One region of the Sporosarcina siberiensis genome, then DNA from elsewhere that is predicted to be linked to it. Evidence: riboswitches for the same ligand, from Rfam matches in the RefSeq annotation. Region 1 holds a riboswitch; each other region holds the start of a gene.

Region 1 (4,882 bases):
CTACCACGTATGTATGCATTAGGTTTTTCACATGCAAACTGTGCTGGCCGTTGTGTGCGTGGTGGATTTCAGCATTATGCACAGCTATATCAAGTTTGGCCAGACAAGTATGCATTGCAGGAAGAAATGGAGGAGAACTTCCGAAAACATTTCGACAAAAATGTTACGATTTTGAAAAAAGATGGCGGCCCTTACACGCTAAAAGATTATAGAGAGCGAATGGAGAGGGAAGGCGTCGAGAGCTTCCTTAAAATACAAGATGAAACAGTACCTTGTGTTTGTTCATTTTCTTAAACATAGAAAATTCCTTAAGTATCGCTGAATGGCCAATTTATTTGCCAATAATTTAATTGACGTAAAATACTGGATTACAAAATGATTTCAAATCATTTCGTAATTCGGTTTTTTTATTTATATAATACTAAACGTTTCAATAAAACAATTATCCATTTATCAATAATTGAGAATACGTATATTAAGATTTGCATAAAAAGTTAAAGATAGCATTTAAATATCTTTATAGAAATTGAGAATATTTACCTGGGCAGAAATGGGTTAAGTTCTAATTGTTTTTTACACCAAGTTGAGAAAACCCCGACTAAATATGTCTAAACCAGAGCGATTATAAAAGGTTTTTTAACTGATGGTTAATGTTCTAGCGTTTGGTAAAGACTCATAGAATAATACTATTTACACTAAATGCTGTTATTCATAACAAAGTCGGATTCTTATGAAAGTTGAATCCATAGTGAGGAGGAGCTAAATGAAAGAGTTTCATTTGGTGAATAAATCTGATGTAATAGTATCCAGAATTAAAGAAATGGTTATAGAAACTAAGCGGTCGGTAGGTGACCTGGCTTTTATGGGGAACGTTAAACCACGGTATGTAAAAATTTTAAACATAAAAAACAAACGTGCAACAGTTTGTGATTTACAAGGGAATAACTTTCATGTATATATATCCAGCTTAACCCTAGAACCTAAAATACTTGATAAGCCAATTACGTTACTAGGTGATTGTAATCATCAATTTCAAACAAACAGTTTCTGCTAGTTTTGAATGAATATATATTTCCTCTATTCATTTTAGGATTGCGGACAGAATGAGCTAACTAAGCGGAGTTTTGAGCCACTGTCTAGTAAGGCGAAGGTAAACAGTCATTGGAATGCTACTTTCCAATGACTGTTTACTTTAAATTTTAAGTAACTGTGCGTGAAAGTATTCTGACTATACACTACAATTACATATTTATTAGGCATATGCTGAAAAGTTCATTTATTTTGTATGTGTATACAATTGGTTGAATTGTTTGTTGTTGTTTCTCACACAGGTACCCCAAAATCTTTATTAATGAACAATTAAATAAACCTTTTGTAGAAGGGCACCACTTAGTCCCCATGTTTACCCAAACTCAATTTGAAAACACTATTGATTTTGCTGATAATATTGTTACATTATGTCCGAATTGTCATCGTGAAATTCATTACGGTTTACAAGTTGACAAATCTAAAATGGTTAAAATATTATTTGCCAATAGAAAGGATCTCTTCCATAAGTATGGAATTGAAATAACAATAAAAAAGTTGTTATCTTTTTATAAAGTGGAAGAAAAATATGAATGATTATTAACTTTTCTATAACGCTCAAAATATTTATATAGATGAATATTGGGCAGCTGTGCGTGAAAGTATTAAGACTATACACTACAAATGCATATTTACTATGTATGTGCTGAAAAGTTTATCTGATTTGTATATATATACAATTGGTTAAATTATTTGTTGTTTTTTCTCACGTAGGTACCTTGAAAATGGATTGAAGAATTGGCCTTAGAGAAACAATCATATTGACAGAATTCTTCACTTGCCCTATACTAATACTCAACTAAACATAAACTCTTTTCTTATTTAGAGAGACGGAGGGAATTGGCCCGACGAAGTCTCAGCAACCTGCCTTGTGGTAAGGTGCTACGTCCAACAGGGGAACCTGAACGATGAGGAGAAATTTTTGCATGCAAACTCTTCTCTCATTGGGGGAAGAGTTTTTGTTTGGAAAAATATTCAGGAGTGATGATAATGACGAGATTAAAAGAATTGTATGACCAGCTAAAAAATGTGCAGAAACGACAACCGACGGGAACGGCAAGTGCAATGCAGCGGCATCAGCATGTGGCAGAGCTGCAGCGGAAAATCGATTATTATGAGCAAGGCGATACGATTTCACGTACGTTCATTCAACAGGAGATGGCTGAAATCCATGCCGTCCAACAAGAAATCGACAAGTTGACAGCTGTAAAAGAGGATAAGAAGCGTGCGCTGATGAAGAATGTGTTTGGAGAACACTTGCCATTGGTGTGAAGTGAGGTAGGATTTTAATATGTGAATCAATCTAGATGTTTTTTCCTAAGGTCAAGTAGAGGGGGGAGTTCATGAATCGTTTAAAAGTGACAGGTGAAAAGCGGTTGCAAGAGCTGTACGGAAAGTTGAAAGAAGCCAGGCGGAATGAACCGTTTGGTTTCAATGCACATCTTGCGCAATTGGCTTTTCAGATACTGGACCTGGAGCGGAAGTTGAAGATTGATAATCCGGACAAGCAAAATGATTTCATTGGCATTATGCTGGAACATGCCTTTTATATGAAGACCGATCGGAAGGATCCTTATGTCGCCAAGCAGACATTTCAGCAGATTTTGCGGATCGATCCGCATAACGCGGAAGCGAATTACCGATATGCCTTTCTCCACTATAAAGACGGGAATTGGACAAAGGCGATTTCTTTTTTTAAAGAATCGATTTTACACAGCTCGCCGGATTTCCCATTGGCAGAGGATCAGGTTGTTAAGGCACATTTGTTCATCAGCTACTCTGCGATGATGCTTGTGAAAGAATCGATGCGGGCAGTGGATGACTTGCAGCCAGAAGAATCGCTAGAGACAGAAGGCATCAGCATCGATCAACTTTCAGCGGATGTCAAAGCGCTGCTGGCTCTGAAGGAATACCGGCTGAATAGCAATACAGGTGAAGAATTCATCTCACGTGACCGGTATAAAGAATTGGAATCGAATGTATCGCCTGGTGATGTATGGGTGGATTTGACGGTGGAAGAGCCTTATATTCAAAGCGGTGATCTGAGCATAAGAATATCCCATCAGCTGGGAAATTTGCTGAAGCGGCTGCTGTTAAAATCAGCCAAACAGGAAGCATTGCCGTTATATGAGCTCATCGGCAATCAGGAAGAAATGTTTCACGATAGCGAGGATTTTAACTGGGATAATTATCGGCAAAAGATCCGGCGAGTGAAACAAAAACTGGTCGAAGTCGGATTGCCTGAACGATTCATCCAGTCAGTCCGGGGAACGCAAAGTTATCGTATTGAACCGTGCACGTTTTTTATTATCCAACATGATGCTGAATAATTTCGAAGCCTCTCTACTCAGTAGGGAGGCTTTTTCTGTGACAAGGGCGTCACAGTCATTTCCGTATACTTGGGGTATCAAATGAAATGGAGATGATGAGATGATGAAAAATTGGAATGGTTTATTGAATGGATATGGTTATGAAGTGAAGGAAGTTTGTGAGGGTCAATTTGAAGTGGGCGGTCTTACTGCACACAATAAGGGTTTTCTAGAATCCCATCTGGAGAAGTTGTCGATTGTGACGAGGTTGGAAGATGGGATTTTGTCAGTTGATGGCGTGCTGACTGAAGAAGAATGGGTGAGTCACTTGGAAACAGTTGTCGACGGCAGAAGTGAATCGAGCTATGGACCGACGGAGATTCCGTTGGATAAGATCGATGTATATATCGCTGGAATCGTCATGCAGCTGAACCGACTCGGCTGTATTATGACGTATTCCTGTGATGGACATGAGCGAAGATCGCCACATCTGTATTTTGTGTCCGCGGAGTTTGCGCGAATGGCCAAGAGCTTGCTTGCTCACTGTGGCTTGCGTGTCAAAAGAATCGGAGTGCGATTATCTATTCAGACGGACCGCAAAAATCTTCCGGCCATTGCCGTTCAGATTTCGGAACTCTCACGTGAACAGGTGGAGAACATCCATCGTGAGCGAAATGAGTTCATCAGTGAAGAGGTTTTCAATAAAACATTGGAAGAAGTTCTTGCCATACCCGGTGAGAGTGGAGAAGAGGGTCAAATCCGTGAATATGTCATGCGGGAACTGCGTCCGTTTACCGATCAGATAGAAGTGGATCATTACGGGAACATAGTCTCCGTAAAACGCTTCGGACCAGGTCCGACTATTTTGTTGAATGCGCATCTCGATACGGTTGAACGAATTGCCGATGACCGTGAAATCATAAAAACAGGCTCTATCTGGTCGAGCAGTGAAGGGATTTTAGGAGCGGATGACCGAGCGGGAGTGAATGTCGTACTGGCAACTGCCAAATCAGTCGGAAAGAGCGAATTTAACGGAACACTGAAATATATTTTCACCGTTAAAGAGGAAATCGGCCTACTCGGTGCACAGCAGGTCGCAAAATCATTCCTATGGGATGTCGATATGGCTTTCGTCATCGATCGCCGTGGCACGCATGATATTGTCACGTCAAGAAACGGTATCCAACCGTTCTGCACACCCGCTTTCGGAACTGCACTCGAACGGATTGCCCGAAAATCCGGTGCCAGCAAATGGCGAGCAGTCGCTGGCGGGTCGAGTGATACGTATATATGGGCACAGAACGGGATAGAAAGTGTAAACCTTTCTGCCGGGTATATGAATGAGCATACTTCAAATGAGATGTTGGATGTGAAGGCTAGTTATGGTACGTATAGCTTTGTGATGGAGATATTGAACGATTGGCGGATTTTGATGAGGGTAGTTGGATTGAGAGGGAATAGGGAAAGGGTTGGTGTTGGAGTATAAG
Region 2 (4,882 bases), on a different contig from region 1:
ATGGTCTGGGCTCAGTAAAGGGATTAAATACTTATCGAATTTAAATCTCGTCCTTGCAATTGCACTACTTGCTTTAGTTGTTATTCTCGGACCTACTTTACTCATTTTCAATACGTTTACCGACTCAGTTGGTGGTTATTTATCAAGTCTTATCGAGTTAAGTTTCAGAACGTCTCCACTTAATGCAGAAAACCGAGAATGGTTAGACGCGTGGACTATCTTTTACTGGTCATGGTGGATTGCATGGGCACCTTTCGTCGGAATGTTTATAGCCCGTGTATCAAAGGGTCGTACGATTAAAGAATTTTTATTCGGCGTTCTCGTCGTTCCAACAGTTATTGGTGCATTTTGGTTTTCTGCATTCGGATCAACGGCTATTAATATCCAAAGTACAGGTATTCAAGATTTGGCAAGTGCATCCACAGAGCTTGTTGTCTTTGAAATGTTTAACACAATGCCGTTATCGCTAATTCTTTCGTTTGTAGCAATCTTATTGATCATCTCGTTTTTCATCACATCGGCAGACTCAGCAACTTTTGTCTTAGGTATGCAATCGACAAATGGGTCATTAACTCCGCCAAACACGGTGAAACTAACTTGGGGTATCATCCAATCAACAATCGCAGTAATTCTTTTATCTGTAAACGGTCTTACCGCCTTACAAAATACGATCATTATCGCAGCATTACCCTTCTCTTTTGTCATAGTCTTAATGGTAATTGCATTAATGAAATCATTAAAAGAAGAACTAAAATTAATGAAAAAGTAAACAAAAAACAATTCCTTAACAGGAATTGTTTTTTTGTTTAAAGAGAATTGCTCAATTGTAAGCACGTCTATTTCTATAAGTTCCGAAATTCATTCATTTTGAACTTGCATCCGTTAGATACTCTTCTATTGAAATATTATATTTATGCCCAAGCTCTTGCAATTCATTATAAATCGCTTGTGTTAAAACAATACCTTCCTTCAAGCTCTTCTCTCTTTTGATTTGTTCTATTTCTCCAGGCATATATACTTTCTGATGAGCGGCACTTGGAGGACTTGTGACCGTTTGTGTAATGCGATCATCCATTCTCTGTTTAAATGTATCCAAATCCATGAAACTTTCAATATCAAATACAATAAATGTGTGACCTAACTGTTGTGGTCTCGTGTCATTGTACATTTGTGAAATATGTTCTCCAAACATGGCTCCGGTCATTACGCCGGTCATTATATCAATCATCATCGACAGCCCAGACCCTTTAGATCCAAAAGGAAGCAGAAAACCATCCAGGGCTTCTTGTGCATCGGTCGTATCATGACCGTCTTCTGTAATAGCCCATCCTTCTGGAATTTCTTCTCCATTCTTTGCAGCTAAATTAATTCTCCCTCGAGCTACATTACTAGTTGCCATATCCAAAATTACGGGCTCATTGTTCGAAGGAACGGCAATAGAGATTGGGTTCGTCCCTAATGTAGGTTTCTTCGCTCCCCATGCAACCATTATTGGCGACGTGTTCGTCATAGCGATTCCTAGACAACCTGCATTGGCTGCCATTCTCGTGAAATATGAAGCGGTCCCAAAATGATTTGAATTACTAACACCTACAAATGCACTACCATATTTCTTTGCTTTTTCTATCGCATTTTCCATTGCAATTTTCCCTGCATATTGACCCCAACCGTTATTTGCATCGTATAGCGTCGTTGTTTCAGTTTCTCTTAATACCGTTAACTCCGTGTGATTTTTAATCACTCCATTTTCTAATCGACCTATGTAATCCGCTAATCTTGTAACTCCATGTGAATCTACTCCCATCACATTCGCATCGACTAAACTATCCGCTATCACTTCAGATTCATTCTTTGGTATACCGAGAGCTGTAAATACTTCATAACAAAACTTTTTCAACTGTTTCACAGGTATTCTTTTTTCTATATTCATTGTTTTAAGTCCCCTTTGCATTCGTTTTCATCATTTGATACTAGGAATTATAGATGGAATCTGCTGTACCACCAACAAAAGAGAGACGAATAAACCGTCTCTCGCAATATACTCTAATCACACCGTCACTGGAACTGCCTTCTCAATCGCTTGTTTAAGATCTGCAATGATATCATCAACTGATTCTAGGCCTACTGAAAGTCTGATAAGCTCTTCTGTAACACCAGACTTCTTCAAATCTTCCGGACCTAGTTGTTGATGTGTTGTCGAAGCCGGATGGATGATTAGTGATTTTGCATCCCCTACGTTCGCTACATGCGACCAGATATCCACATTGTCAATTACTTTTCTACCCGCATCACGGCCACCTTTAATGCCGAAAATCACGATAGAACCAAAACCATTCTTCAAATACTTCTTAGCAAGATCATGTGATGGATGATCTGTATTACCTGTAAAAGTAACCCATTCCACTGAAGGATGATTCTTCAAGAATTCAGCCACTTTAACCGCATTTTCATTATGTCTTGGAACACGCAAGTGAAGCGTTTCTAACCCTTGCAAGAAGTTGAATGCACTGTCAGGGTCGAGACATGGTCCAAAGTCGCGTAATAACTGTACGCGCAGTTTTGTTGCGAATGCTGCTGCCGCTGCGTCAATTCCGTAACGCAAGCCACCATACGATGCATCGGGCTCTGTAAATCCTGGGAATCTACCTTGTGTCCAATCAAACTTTCCAGCATCGACCACAATTCCACCAATAGTCGTACCGTGGCCACCAATCCATTTCGTTGCGGAATGAATCACGACATCCGCTCCAAACTCAATTGGATTTGAACCATATGGTGATGGGAATGTATTGTCAATCAGTAACGGCAATCCGTTTTCATGTGCAACTTCTGCTACAGCTTCGATATCAAGAACGTGAAGACCTGGATTTCCGATTGTTTCTGCAAAAATCGCTTTCGTTTTATCCGTAATTGCAGCCCGGAAGTTTTCTGGATCCGTCACATCAACAAACTTCACAGTAATTCCATAACGAGGAAGTGTAACCGCAAATAAGTTATATGTGCCACCGTACAAATTACTTGCTGCCACTATCTCATCACCAGTACCTGCAACATTCAAAATTGAGAAAGCAATTGCGGCCATTCCCGAAGAAAGAGCTACCGCAGCCGTTCCGCCCTCGAGAAGCGCTAGGCGTTCTTCAAACACAGCTACCGTCGGATTCGTAATTCGTGAGTAGATGTTTCCAGCTTCTGATAAACCAAATAAGTTTTGTGCATGTTCCGTATCTCGAAAAACGAAAGAAGTTGTTCTATGAATTGGCAACGCACGGGATCCAGTCACCGGATCAGGCTTTTGTCCACCGTGTAGTAGAAGTGTTTCAGGTTTTAGGTTTTCGTTTGTCATTGTCATTACCTCCAGTAGTTTTTTAGATGAAAAATATAGTGCGGAGGCGTTGGGGGTTCCAAGGAATAAAAAATAACCCCCTTCGCTTAAGAAGAGGGTTACGCTTTCGCAAATTCCTCCCCTTATCTTTCAGTCCGTTTACACGAAACTGTAGGAAGTAGCACCTTTGCAAGTTGGTCACTTGCTGGTTGCTGGGCATCGTAGGGCCTAATCCCTCCGCCGCTCTTGATAAGAGTGTTGTTGTATTCAGTTTTCCATCTTGTTACATAGTATAGATGTAGTCGCAATATAAAGTCAAGTGTTTATTTAAAAGTTTCTGAAAACTAATTCTAAAAAAAGACTTTTAGTCTAAGCATACTTACTTTTAATGAAAATACATCCTTTTTAAAACATATCAATAATATATATGTAACCAAATGCCATTAAAGTAATTACTAGAAAATACAATCCATTCCATTTAAACGCAACGGTAAAACCATCTTTTTTTACATTCTGGCTTATTATAATGTTCATCGCATTTAAAGGACTAATAGCAGCTGATAGCATCCAACTAAAAATACACATAAAAGCAATAGGTAAAGGATTAAATGGAATTCCTGATTCAATAAGCGTTAATAAAATTAAAGGTATTGAAATGATTTGGTGAACTCCAATCATTGCTACCCCGGTCACAAACAAGAGGATAAACAAAAACAATACAGCAAGTGATTCATTTACTGACCACTCTATTGCGCTTTTTAGCACATTAATAAAAGGTGTATTGGCAATTGCATTCCCGAAAATACCCGCACTTAAAAATAGGGAGATTTCCATTCTAGATCCAATTAACAAACGGTCCTTATAGTGCAAATACTCTTCTCTAACAACAGCCCATTTATTACGCAGAACAACCCAAACAAATGGAACCAAAACACAAATAAAACTAACCAATAACAGCATTGGTTTATGAAGCAACGATTCCATACTAATCAATAATAGAATCAACCCTAAAACAAATACTATAAGAAAAAATATGTTCTTCAAACCATTCTCATCAGGCTTCAATTGTCCAGGCTCTTGTAAAAGTGTATGAGTAGTCGCTTTCGGTCTCAGTAAAAACAAACCTACAACAGCTTGCATAAGTGAAAACGTAATTCCTACTAATATATAGGACATATATTTAACTTCTAATAAATAGATTACAATACCTACTGAGGCAAAAAATGGTGACCAAAGAACGGCAGGTGTAAACCCTAAGTAGTAAGAACGAGACAACATTTTGGGCTCAATTTTAACATCTTTTACAAAGTCATGCACGATGCGTATCGCACCCATATTTAATATAGGTGCTAACAGCATCATAAAAGAACTCATACTATAAAATGTTTTACGTTCATCATTTTTATTGTTTGATAACCCGGAAACGATAGTATCAATTATTCCTTCTCTTCTAAGCGGGATTGACAGCAGAGGAGCCAATATTAGGATTGCAAGCAGTGGAAGGTTTTGTGTAATCCCCTCAAACAGCTGAAGTCCCCTATTGCCATTTATAAAATGTAT
Region 3 (4,882 bases), on a different contig from region 1:
ATTAACATCAGTTGTTCTTTAACTGTAAGGAAGGGGACAAGATGAGCAGATTGAAAAACAAAACCAAAATCACTTGATCGTATTTTACGAATCTGTTCTTGATTCATATTTGTTAAGTATTGTCCTTCGAATACTATATCGCCATCTGTTGCTTGCTGAAGCCCTGCCGCAATCGTTAAAATTGTACTTTTACCAGACCCTGAAGCGCCTACTAATGCAGTTATCTCTCCTTCTTTTAATGAAATATTAACCCCTTTTAAAATTTGTTCTTCTACATCACCATTTGTAAATGACTTTTTCATTTCATCTATTCTAAATATGGTCATATTAAACATCTCCTTGTTGAATAGCTTGTAGTGGTTCAACTTTTTTAATTTGTATACCAGAAAGTGTAGCCCCAATAAAGCCAATGATTATGAAAATGATTGATAATTGAATAGTCGTTTCATAAGGCAAATTATAAGGCATTCCCTTAGGAACAATAAAATTAAATCCTTGACTAAGTGCTATTGATAACGTTAAAGCAATCGCTGTTACGAAAAGCATTTGTGTCCACATCATTTTAAATAATGAGCTTGTTTTTACTCCAATCGCTTTAAGAATTCCGTATAATCCTATTTTTTGTACATTCATCATATAGAAGAAAATAGCGAACAACATACCACTAATGACAACTAAAAACCAAACAATCATATTTAGTGACATTTGTTCTGCACTGTAACTAGGAATAGTGTTTAAAAAGCTTTTATTAGAAAAAGATTGAAGCCCAGTGTACGTTTGACCCTTATCTTGTCCTGGAATAAATACCAATTGCATTTCATTAACACGATAGATTTCTTTGTAGTTTTCCATATTAATGTATGCAACAGGCGCATGACTGTATTTTTCTTGATCTACAAAACCTTTTACAATAAATTCACCACTGAACTGATTGTTTGTAAGTACATCGCCAATACTAATTCCTGCATCTTCCAATGATTGATCTAATATTATTTCTCCATCTTTTACTTTTTGGAACAGATTCGATTCAGTCGATGTTACAAACGCAACACTTCGTTGTTTATCTTCTGGATCATTTAAAAATCCCATTTGAATAGAAAATGCCGCTGCATCCTTTTGTTCACTAAGGATTTGGTCTTGCACATTGACATCTATTCGTGAAAGATTGTACGTTTCATCGGCATCTGAATTCATATAAAATTGACCATCAGATAGATTTTTTATTAAGGCGGCATTATCTTGTGATAACCCGTTCGATAATCCTGATATGATAAAGGTTAAAAAGCTAACCAGAAATACAATCGATCCTAATATTATAAAACGTGTCTTATTCTTTTTGATTTCTTTCCATGCAATATACATAAAATCTCCTCCATAAATTAGCTTCTTAATATAGTGTAACGCTCGAGTATGAACGGAACATTAACTTGAGTACACTTTTTCTATGATGAAGAAATATTAAAAAATCGAAAAAGAGATTTAATTATAAGGTTTCCCACTTTTTAAAATTGCTTGACACTTTCAAATGTTACGTGTAATGTGAACATCAATAACTTAATAGAAATTTTCTTATCCAGAGAGGTGAAGGGACTGGCCCTATGATACCTCAGCAACAGACTTTTATAGTACTGTGCTAATTCCAGTAGTTAATAACTTGGAGATGAGAAGAGAAAAACGCGAATTTTGCAAAACCCTCTTCTTTTATAATGAAGGGGATTTTTTATTTAGTAAATTAATTTAGAGAGTTTGGAAATCGATATCTAAAATTGAATAGTTTTCTTATCTAGAGAGGTTTAGGGACTGGCCCGATGACGCCTCAGCAACCCCCATTTATGGAAAGGTGCTAATTCCAGCAAGTCTATCAACGACTTGGAAGATGAGTTTTATTTGGTCATCTTCCTATGCATTTGAGGGAGATGATTTTTTATTTGTAAGATTTTAATTCAAAGGAGGGATTGTTTTTGGTTCATTTTAGTAAACAGACAGAACTCGTACAAATAGGTAATCGAAAAGATGAAAAGCATGGTGCTATAAGTACTCCGATTTATCTTTCAACAGCATATCATCATGATGAAATTGGACTCGGTCAAGGTTATGCTTATTCAAGAACTGGAAGTCCTACGCGAGATGTATTAGAAGAAGCAGTCGCAAGTCTTGAAAGTGGTGACGATGCATTTGCCTGTAGTTCCGGAATGAGTGCAGTTCAACTTGTATTTTCAATGTTTGAAAAAGATTCGCACTTTATTGTCTCTCGAGATCTTTATGGTGGCTCTTATAGAATGTTTGAATTATTTGAGAGGAATTATGGTTTTACTTTTACGTATTGGGACGGGAGAGAAGAAGAGCAACTTAACGAATATATTCAGGAAAATACAAAGGCCGTTTTTCTTGAGACACCGACAAACCCGCTGATGCAGGAAACAGATATAGCGTTAACGGCCAAATTCACTGAGAGACATGAGCTGTTATTAATTGTAGATAATACTTTTTATACTCCTTATATACAACGTCCAATTGAAGAAGGTGCAGATGTTGTGATTCACAGTGCAACTAAATATTTAGGGGGTCATAACGATATACTTGCTGGTCTCGTTATTTCAAAAGGAGAAAAGTTAGGCAAAGAATTAAAGTATTTACACAATGCATGTGGATCTATCCTAGCTCCTTTTGATTGTTGGCTTTTAATTAGAGGCTTAAAGACACTTGCACTGCGTATGAACCAACATGAAAAGAATGCTCTTATCATTCAACAATTTTTAGAAGACCATTCTTCAGTAACGGATGTATTTTATCCTAGAAGAGGAGGTATGGTTAGCTTTTTAATAGCAAAAGAAGAATGGGTGTCGACATTTTTAAAGTCGCTGAAATTGTTTTCATTTGCGGAAAGTTTGGGTGGAGTGGAGAGTTTTATTACGTACCCCGCAACGCAAACGCATGCAGAGATACCTGAAGATATCCGAAAGGAATATGGACTAACCAATTGTTTGCTTCGAATTTCTGTAGGGATAGAAGATGAAATAGATTTGGTTGCAGATTTACAACAGGCATTTCAAGAGTGTGAAAAATTATTGAATCTTGAAGTTTAGGAAAGGGAAGTGAATTGGTTGGATTTACTAAAAACGATGAGGGAACGCATACTAATTGGCGATGGCGCAATGGGAACCCTTCTATATTCTCACGGAGTGGACCGCTGTTTTGAAGAGTTGAACTTGACACACCCAGAACAAGTTCTTCATATACATCAAGCTTATATTCAAGCGGGTGCCGACGTTATTCAAACGAATACATACGGTGCAAATTATATTAAACTTTCAAGATACGGTTTAGAAGATCAAGTGAAAAAAATCAATCAAGCTGCTGTTAAATTAGCAAAACAAGCAGCAAAGGAAGATACATTTATTCTTGGAACAATTGGAGGTATTCACGGCTCCCAAACTGAAATTGGAACTAAAGAGGAAATCAAGAGAAGTTTTAGAGAGCAATTGTATTGCCTTCTTCTTGAAGGGGTGGACGGATTAATTCTTGAAACTTATTATGACTTTGATGAGTTAACAACAGTACTTAAAATTGCTCGTGAAGTATCAGACCTACCAATCATCGCGAACGTTTCAATGCAAGAAGCTGGGGTCTTGCAAAATGGGATGACGCTTGCAGATTCCCTTTTAAAATTGGAGGAATTGGGAGCAGACGTTGTTGGTATCAATTGTAAATTCGGCCCTTATCATATGCTTAAATCATTGGAATTCGTACCCCTCCCAAAACGTGCAATGCTTGCAGTGTATCCAAATGCGAGTTTGCCTAGCTATCAGGATGGGAAATTATTTTATGAGAATAAACCGGAGTATTTTAAAGAGCAGGCAGAGAGTTTCCGTAGTGAAGGGATTCATCTTATCGGTGGATGTTGCGGTACAACACCTGAGCATATTCAGGCATTAGCAGAGGGTTTCATCAACAGAAAGCCTGTTACAGAAAAAATCATTAAAACAGAAGAAATTAAAGTGAATGTTTCAGAGCAAAAGCGATTAACAAAACCCAGTTTACTAGAGATTGTGAAAGAACGACATTCTATTATTGTAGAACTTGATACACCAAAACATTTAGATACTGACCTATATTTTCAAGGTGCAGAAGCATTGCAAAAAGCCGGTGTGGATGCCATTACACTTGCAGATAATTCGCTTGCAAGTCCTAGAATATGTAATGCGTCAATGGGTTCATTAATTCAACAGAAATTTGACGTGTCGCCACTTGTTCACATTACTTGCCGGGATCGAAACTTAATAGGCCTGCAATCACATCTTATGGGTTTGCATACTTTAGGCATAACTGAACTACTAGCGATTACGGGTGATCCTACAAAAATAGGCGATTTCCCTGGAGCAACCTCAGTTTTTGATGTCACATCATTTGGTTTGCTTGAAATGATTCAACAATTTAATGCTGGAATATCACCCTCAGGAAAGTCTTTGAAACAAAAGACGAATTTTACAGTTGCGGCTGCATTTAATCCAAACGTACGTAATCTAGATCGAGCAACACTACGTCTGGAAAAGAAAATTGAAGCAGGTGCGGATTACTTTATTACGCAACCAATTTACAGTCCTGAAAAAATTATTGCTGTCTATGAAGCAACTAAACATTTGAAAGCACCCATTTATATTGGAATTATGCCTTTAACTTCAACTCAAAATGCCGAATTTCTTCATAATGAAGTCCCAGGTATTAAATTAACGGATGAGGTCCGAGCAAGAATGGCTTTGTTTACAAATGACCGTGAACAATCAACACGTGAAGGAATTGAAATATCAAAAGAGCTCATTGATGTTGCACTCGAGTATTTTCATGGAATCTATTTAATCACTCCTTTTACTCGCTATGACAT
Region 4 (4,882 bases), on a different contig from region 1:
TATTTTAGCAGTCTTGGCGATAATATCAATTAACAAATTGATTGTAGCAATCAAAAGTTAAATACAATCGAGTATCTTCAGTATTAGGATGTTTTAATCGTTTAGCATTGTGCAAAAAAAGGGGTGCGTCCGTCTGGAACGGAAATCAACGTGTGAAGAAATCTCCACTTGGGTGCGTTTGCCGACAAAAATTACTTCCAGACACTTAGTTGATTAGAGTACCAATAGCCTATCTAAAGCCTGTTGTGTATAAATACTAAAGTTTATTACATTAGAAAAATGAAGAGTCCCAATTCATAATCGAATTAGGACTCTTTTTTGTATTTAATTTCGTTTATTATACCGGTTCCCTTTATAAGCTACACCATTTTCAATAAGGCATCTTTACCAATCATACCTGCATGAATCCCGAGACTTTCTGCTTCAGTTGTAACCATTTCGAGTGGGGCATTAAGCAATTGGTCAATTGTTTTAACGCCAACTGCTCTGCCCGCTATAATTTTGCGGTCACTCAAATGCCTATTCAATAGGCCTACATCTAGTGCACCACACATTATATACCCATTTTCGTTTGAAACAGTTAACAATGTAGTCTTTGGTAAATGAACCGTTACTGCAGTAAATGAATACCCATCAATAATAACAGTCGTCAATGACACCATTTAATCTACCCCTTTCACTTATATATATTTAGGGGAGTAGCAATGGGTTACTCTTCTTCAGAAACGACAGTAGCATTTTCCAGATGTTTATCTAAATCAGCAGTAAAGTCCTTTTTTTGCTCAATACTCCATTCGAGTTTTTCAGACATTAAATCGATTACAAGTTCTTTCCACTTATGTACCCAAGCGATATCAAACAGAAGAGCTCCGGTACGTCTCCAAAAGAAATCGACAGGAGTACAAGTGAATTCATCTTCAATCGAATAGACGACCTGAGCATAGATATCTACAGGCATTCCAAACTCTTCTGCGTCGGTTTTATAGTTCTCGATTAACGCGAAAATACGATCGATGTTGGAACCGTAATTTTGAACAAGAGAATAGGCGACTTCTTTTGATAAACCATGATCCATACCTAGGCGAACTTTGGAATACTTGTATGCTTCAAAACGCTTAGAACCACCTACGTGACCGCCCGAAATGGGCATGTTTTTTGTATTGCATGGAGAATATATTTTATCGTCCTCTTTTTGGTATTCGGATGTTATTAAGTCTACAATCGTTTCCGCCATTTTTCGGTAACCTGTTAGTTTTCCACCAGCTATCGTTATGAGTCCGGTTTTCGATTTCCAGATTTCATCTTTCCTTGAAATTTCGGAAGCATCTTTTCCTTCTTCTTGGATTAAAGGTCTCAGTCCTGCCCAACTAGATTCAATATCAGATTGCGAAATCTCTAAATCCGGGAAAATAAAATGAATAGCATCCAGTAAGTAGTTTTGATCCTGTTCAGTGGTTTTGGGGTTTTTTAAATCGCCGGCATAATCAGTGTCTGTTGTTCCGATATATGTTTTACCATCTCTTGGAATTGCCAAAACCATTCGGCCATCAGGAGTATCAAAGTAAATGGTCTGCTTCAATGGAAATACACTTTGATCGAAGACAATATGCACACCTTTTGTTAAGTGTAATTTTTTATTGTCCAAAGGAAGGTCTTTTTCTCTTACTGTATTAACCCATGGACCGGCAGCATTCACAATCTTTTTGCCATGTATTTCATAAGACTCGCCGTTCAACTGATCCACAACTTTTATTCCAACAATTTTTTCGTCTGTATAAAGAAACTCTTCAACTTTAGTGTAATTGAGTACTGTTGCTCCTTGTGTTTTTGCCTCTTTCATAACTTCTATTGTTAACCTGGCATCATCTGAACGGTATTCAACGAAACGCCCTGCACCTAATAATCCTTCCTGCTTGAACTTGGGCTCAGCTTGCAGCGTTTCCTTTACAGTAAGCATGCTTTTTCTTTCATCTTTCTTAACACGCGCAAGCATGTCATAAACTCTCAAACCGATTGATGAACTGAACTTTCCAAATGTACCATTTTTGTAAATAGGTAAAATAAGCCACTGTGGAGTGGTAACATGCGGACCATTTTCGTAGACGATAGCTCGTTCTCTTCCAACCTGCGACACGATTTTTATTTCAAAACTTTTTAAATAGCGCAAACCACCGTGAATCATTTTTGTTGAACGACTGGAAGTACCACCAGAAAAATCTTGCATTTCTACGAGAGCCGTTTTCAATCCCCGGCTTGCTGCATCCATTGCAATACCGGCCCCGGTTACTCCGCCACCAATGATTAATACATCAAATTCTTCTGTTTGCATTTTTGCAATCGTTTCATGCCTATGAGAATTAGAAGTTTGTTTATTCATAAGATGTGTGCACCTCCGTTGATAATTTCTGTGATTTACTTAAATGATACTATAATACCGTGGGCTATACCTATTGAAATTACTTGAATAACCAGATATAGTTAAGCAATATGTATGTATTTATACTATTTAACAGGTTGCTAATATATTGACAATATTAATCTTTCATGAAATAATTCAAGTACTATTTTTATAGACAAAAAAATCACATATACTCTTATCCAGAGCAGGCGGAGGGAAAAGCCCAATGAAGCCCGGCAACCGACTCATTTTGAGCACGGTGCTAATTCTTCTAGCTAATAGAGCTAAAAGATAAGAAGTTGTTTGAAAAGACCTCTTCTTAATTGATAGGGTCTTTTTTAGCGTTATGGTAAACAGATAGATAGTGTTAGAGGTGAAATTAAGTTTAACTCTAGATTGAAACAGTTCAAAATCTATGAAAGAGTTATAGAGTAAACATTTTCAACCGAACTAATTATTAGATTTATCGAGGAGGATGCAATATGGGTTTAACAGCTACTTATTTATTTCCAACAGATGCAAATCAACAAAAGATTGCTGAGCAACATGCGCTTGGACTGACAATTGGATCTTGGACGGACATTCCACATCTTGAACAGGAGCAATTGAAAAAACATAAAGGTGAAGTAATTTCAGTGGAAAAGGGCGAATTAAAAGATACGGTGAAAATATTTTATCCTTCCGCAAATTTTTCTGCAGACTTACCAGCAATTTTAACCACAGTTTATGGTAAATTATCTTTCTTTGAGGGATATGAGTTAATCGATATGGATTTCGATGCAGATTTACTTGGTAAGTTCCCAGGTCCCAGATTTGGTACAAAAGGTATTCGTGAACAATTAGGTGTATACGATCGTCCTTTGTTAAAAGCCATTTTCAAAGGTGTCATGGGTAAAGATTTAAAGTTTTTCTCTTCACAATTGGAAGATTTACTGGCTGGCGGCATTGATTTAATAAAAGATGATGAGATTTTATTTGAAAATGAATTGACGCCATTTTTGAAAAGAATTACGACTGCAAAAGAAATTATTCATAATCATTATGAAAATACCGGAGCACGAGCACTGTATGCCGTTAATTTATCTGGAAGAACGCATGAATTGCATGAAAAAGCGGAGCAAGCTGCTGAATTAGGAGCAAATGCATTATTATTTAATGTGCATGCGTATGGTTTAGATGCACTGCAAGGATTGCGTGAAAATAATAATGTTGGGTTGCCAATATTGGCACATTCTGCTTTATCCGGCGTTCTTGCTGGACAAGCAGGACATGGATATTCGTACTCGTTGCTCGTTGGAAAGCTTACACGTCTTATAGGTGGGGATCTTTCCTTGTATCCAAGTCCGTATGGTAATGTTGCTATACCGCTCTCAGATGCTTTGGCTATTAATCAAGCACTAACGGAGGAGAATGGATTTGAACAAACGTTTTCCGTACCATCTGCTGGAATTCATCCCGGAATGGTACCCCAATTAGTGAATGATTTTGGTGATAATCTTGTAGTCAATGCAGGTGGGGGTATTTTTGGTCATTCTGATGGTCCAACTGCTGGAGCACAAGCCTTTAGAGCTGCAATCGATGCAAGCGTTCAAAAGATATCTTTACAAGAAGCTGCAAAAACATCTAAACCATTGCAACAGGCAATTACCCAATGGGGCGTAATTGAACCGAATTAAAGTAGCATTCTCAAATTCACAATTGAGTAGTGATTATGACAAACATATCTTCAAGTACTGATTGTAATTTGATTATTATAGTTAGAACTATGAATTATCGGTGATCGGTAATATGTAGAAGGGGGTTGAGAAAATTGGGTACATCAATAAGACCCGTTATCTTTTGTGATTTTGACGGGACCATTACAATGAAAGATAACATCGTTAATATAATGGAGAAGTTTGGACCACCTGGTTGGGAAACAATTAAAGACGCGATATTAGCACAAGAAATTTCCATTCAAAAAGGTGTTAAGGAAATGTTTTCTTTGCTCGCGACATCTCAAAAAGAAGAAATCATTTCATTTGTATTGGAAGATGCAAAAATTAGAGATGGCTTTGCTGAATTTGTACAGTTTACAAAAGATCAAGACATTCCTCTTTATATAGTAAGTGGCGGCATCGATTTTTTCGTTTATCCACTGATTGAACCATTTGGTCCTTTCGATAAAGTCTATTGTAATGAAAGTGACTTTTTGGGTGAGAATATTAAAATTGAATTTCCACATTCATGTGATGCGAATTGTACAAACCAAGGATGTGGCTGTTGTAAACCAACAATTATTCGCAACTTAACAAACGAACAACAAACGAGTATTGTCATTGGAGATTCTGTGACAGACTTTGAAGCGGCGAAACTTGCTGATGTTGTGATTGCAAGGGACTACTTAATCGAAAAGTGTAAGAAGTTAGGAATTCCTTACCACCCTTTTGAAACGTTTTACGATTGTATACGAATCGTAGAAACAGAATTTAATAGTAAGCAATA

What was found. Region 1 has a riboswitch for S-adenosylmethionine ahead of ACFSFY_RS12480 (hypothetical protein). Riboswitches for the same ligand answer to the same signal wherever they lie in the genome.
Region 2: another riboswitch for S-adenosylmethionine. It lies ahead of ACFSFY_RS07875 (O-acetylhomoserine aminocarboxypropyltransferase/cysteine synthase family protein); the one in region 1 lies ahead of ACFSFY_RS12480 (hypothetical protein).
Region 3: another riboswitch for S-adenosylmethionine. It lies ahead of ACFSFY_RS08355 (PLP-dependent transferase); the one in region 1 lies ahead of ACFSFY_RS12480 (hypothetical protein).
Region 4: another riboswitch for S-adenosylmethionine. It lies ahead of ACFSFY_RS10440 (2,3-diketo-5-methylthiopentyl-1-phosphate enolase); the one in region 1 lies ahead of ACFSFY_RS12480 (hypothetical protein).

What each region holds. Positions count from the first base shown of each region.
Region 1 covers NZ_JBHUGI010000032.1:326,527-331,408, reverse strand. The annotation lists gene ACFSFY_RS12495 (hypothetical protein) at 1-294, shown strand, start outside; gene ACFSFY_RS12490 (hypothetical protein) at 764-1,054, shown strand; gene ACFSFY_RS12485 (HNH endonuclease) at 1,306-1,623, shown strand; SAM riboswitch class I at 1,902-2,001, shown strand; gene ACFSFY_RS12480 (hypothetical protein) at 2,071-2,358, shown strand; gene ACFSFY_RS12475 (tetratricopeptide repeat protein) at 2,430-3,416, shown strand; gene ACFSFY_RS12470 (M20/M25/M40 family metallo-hydrolase) at 3,517-4,881, shown strand.
Region 2 covers NZ_JBHUGI010000021.1:99,373-104,254, reverse strand. The annotation lists gene ACFSFY_RS07885 (glycine betaine uptake BCCT transporter) at 1-769, shown strand, start outside; gene ACFSFY_RS07880 (Ldh family oxidoreductase) at 863-1,930, opposite strand; gene ACFSFY_RS07875 (O-acetylhomoserine aminocarboxypropyltransferase/cysteine synthase family protein) at 2,048-3,343, opposite strand; SAM riboswitch class I at 3,463-3,578, opposite strand; gene ACFSFY_RS07870 (hypothetical protein) at 3,728-4,882, opposite strand, start outside.
Region 3 covers NZ_JBHUGI010000024.1:83,867-88,748, forward strand. The annotation lists gene ACFSFY_RS08345 (ABC transporter ATP-binding protein) at 1-326, opposite strand, end outside; gene ACFSFY_RS08350 (FtsX-like permease family protein) at 328-1,362, opposite strand; SAM riboswitch class I at 1,567-1,667, shown strand; SAM riboswitch class I at 1,777-1,883, shown strand; gene ACFSFY_RS08355 (PLP-dependent transferase) at 1,962-3,086, shown strand; gene ACFSFY_RS08360 (bifunctional homocysteine S-methyltransferase/methylenetetrahydrofolate reductase) at 3,105-4,882, shown strand, end outside.
Region 4 covers NZ_JBHUGI010000027.1:80,903-85,784, reverse strand. The annotation lists gene ACFSFY_RS10450 (YunC family protein) at 360-662, opposite strand; gene ACFSFY_RS10445 (glycerol-3-phosphate dehydrogenase/oxidase) at 710-2,377, opposite strand; SAM riboswitch class I at 2,592-2,696, shown strand; gene ACFSFY_RS10440 (2,3-diketo-5-methylthiopentyl-1-phosphate enolase) at 2,881-4,074, shown strand; gene ACFSFY_RS10435 (2-hydroxy-3-keto-5-methylthiopentenyl-1-phosphate phosphatase) at 4,209-4,882, shown strand, end outside.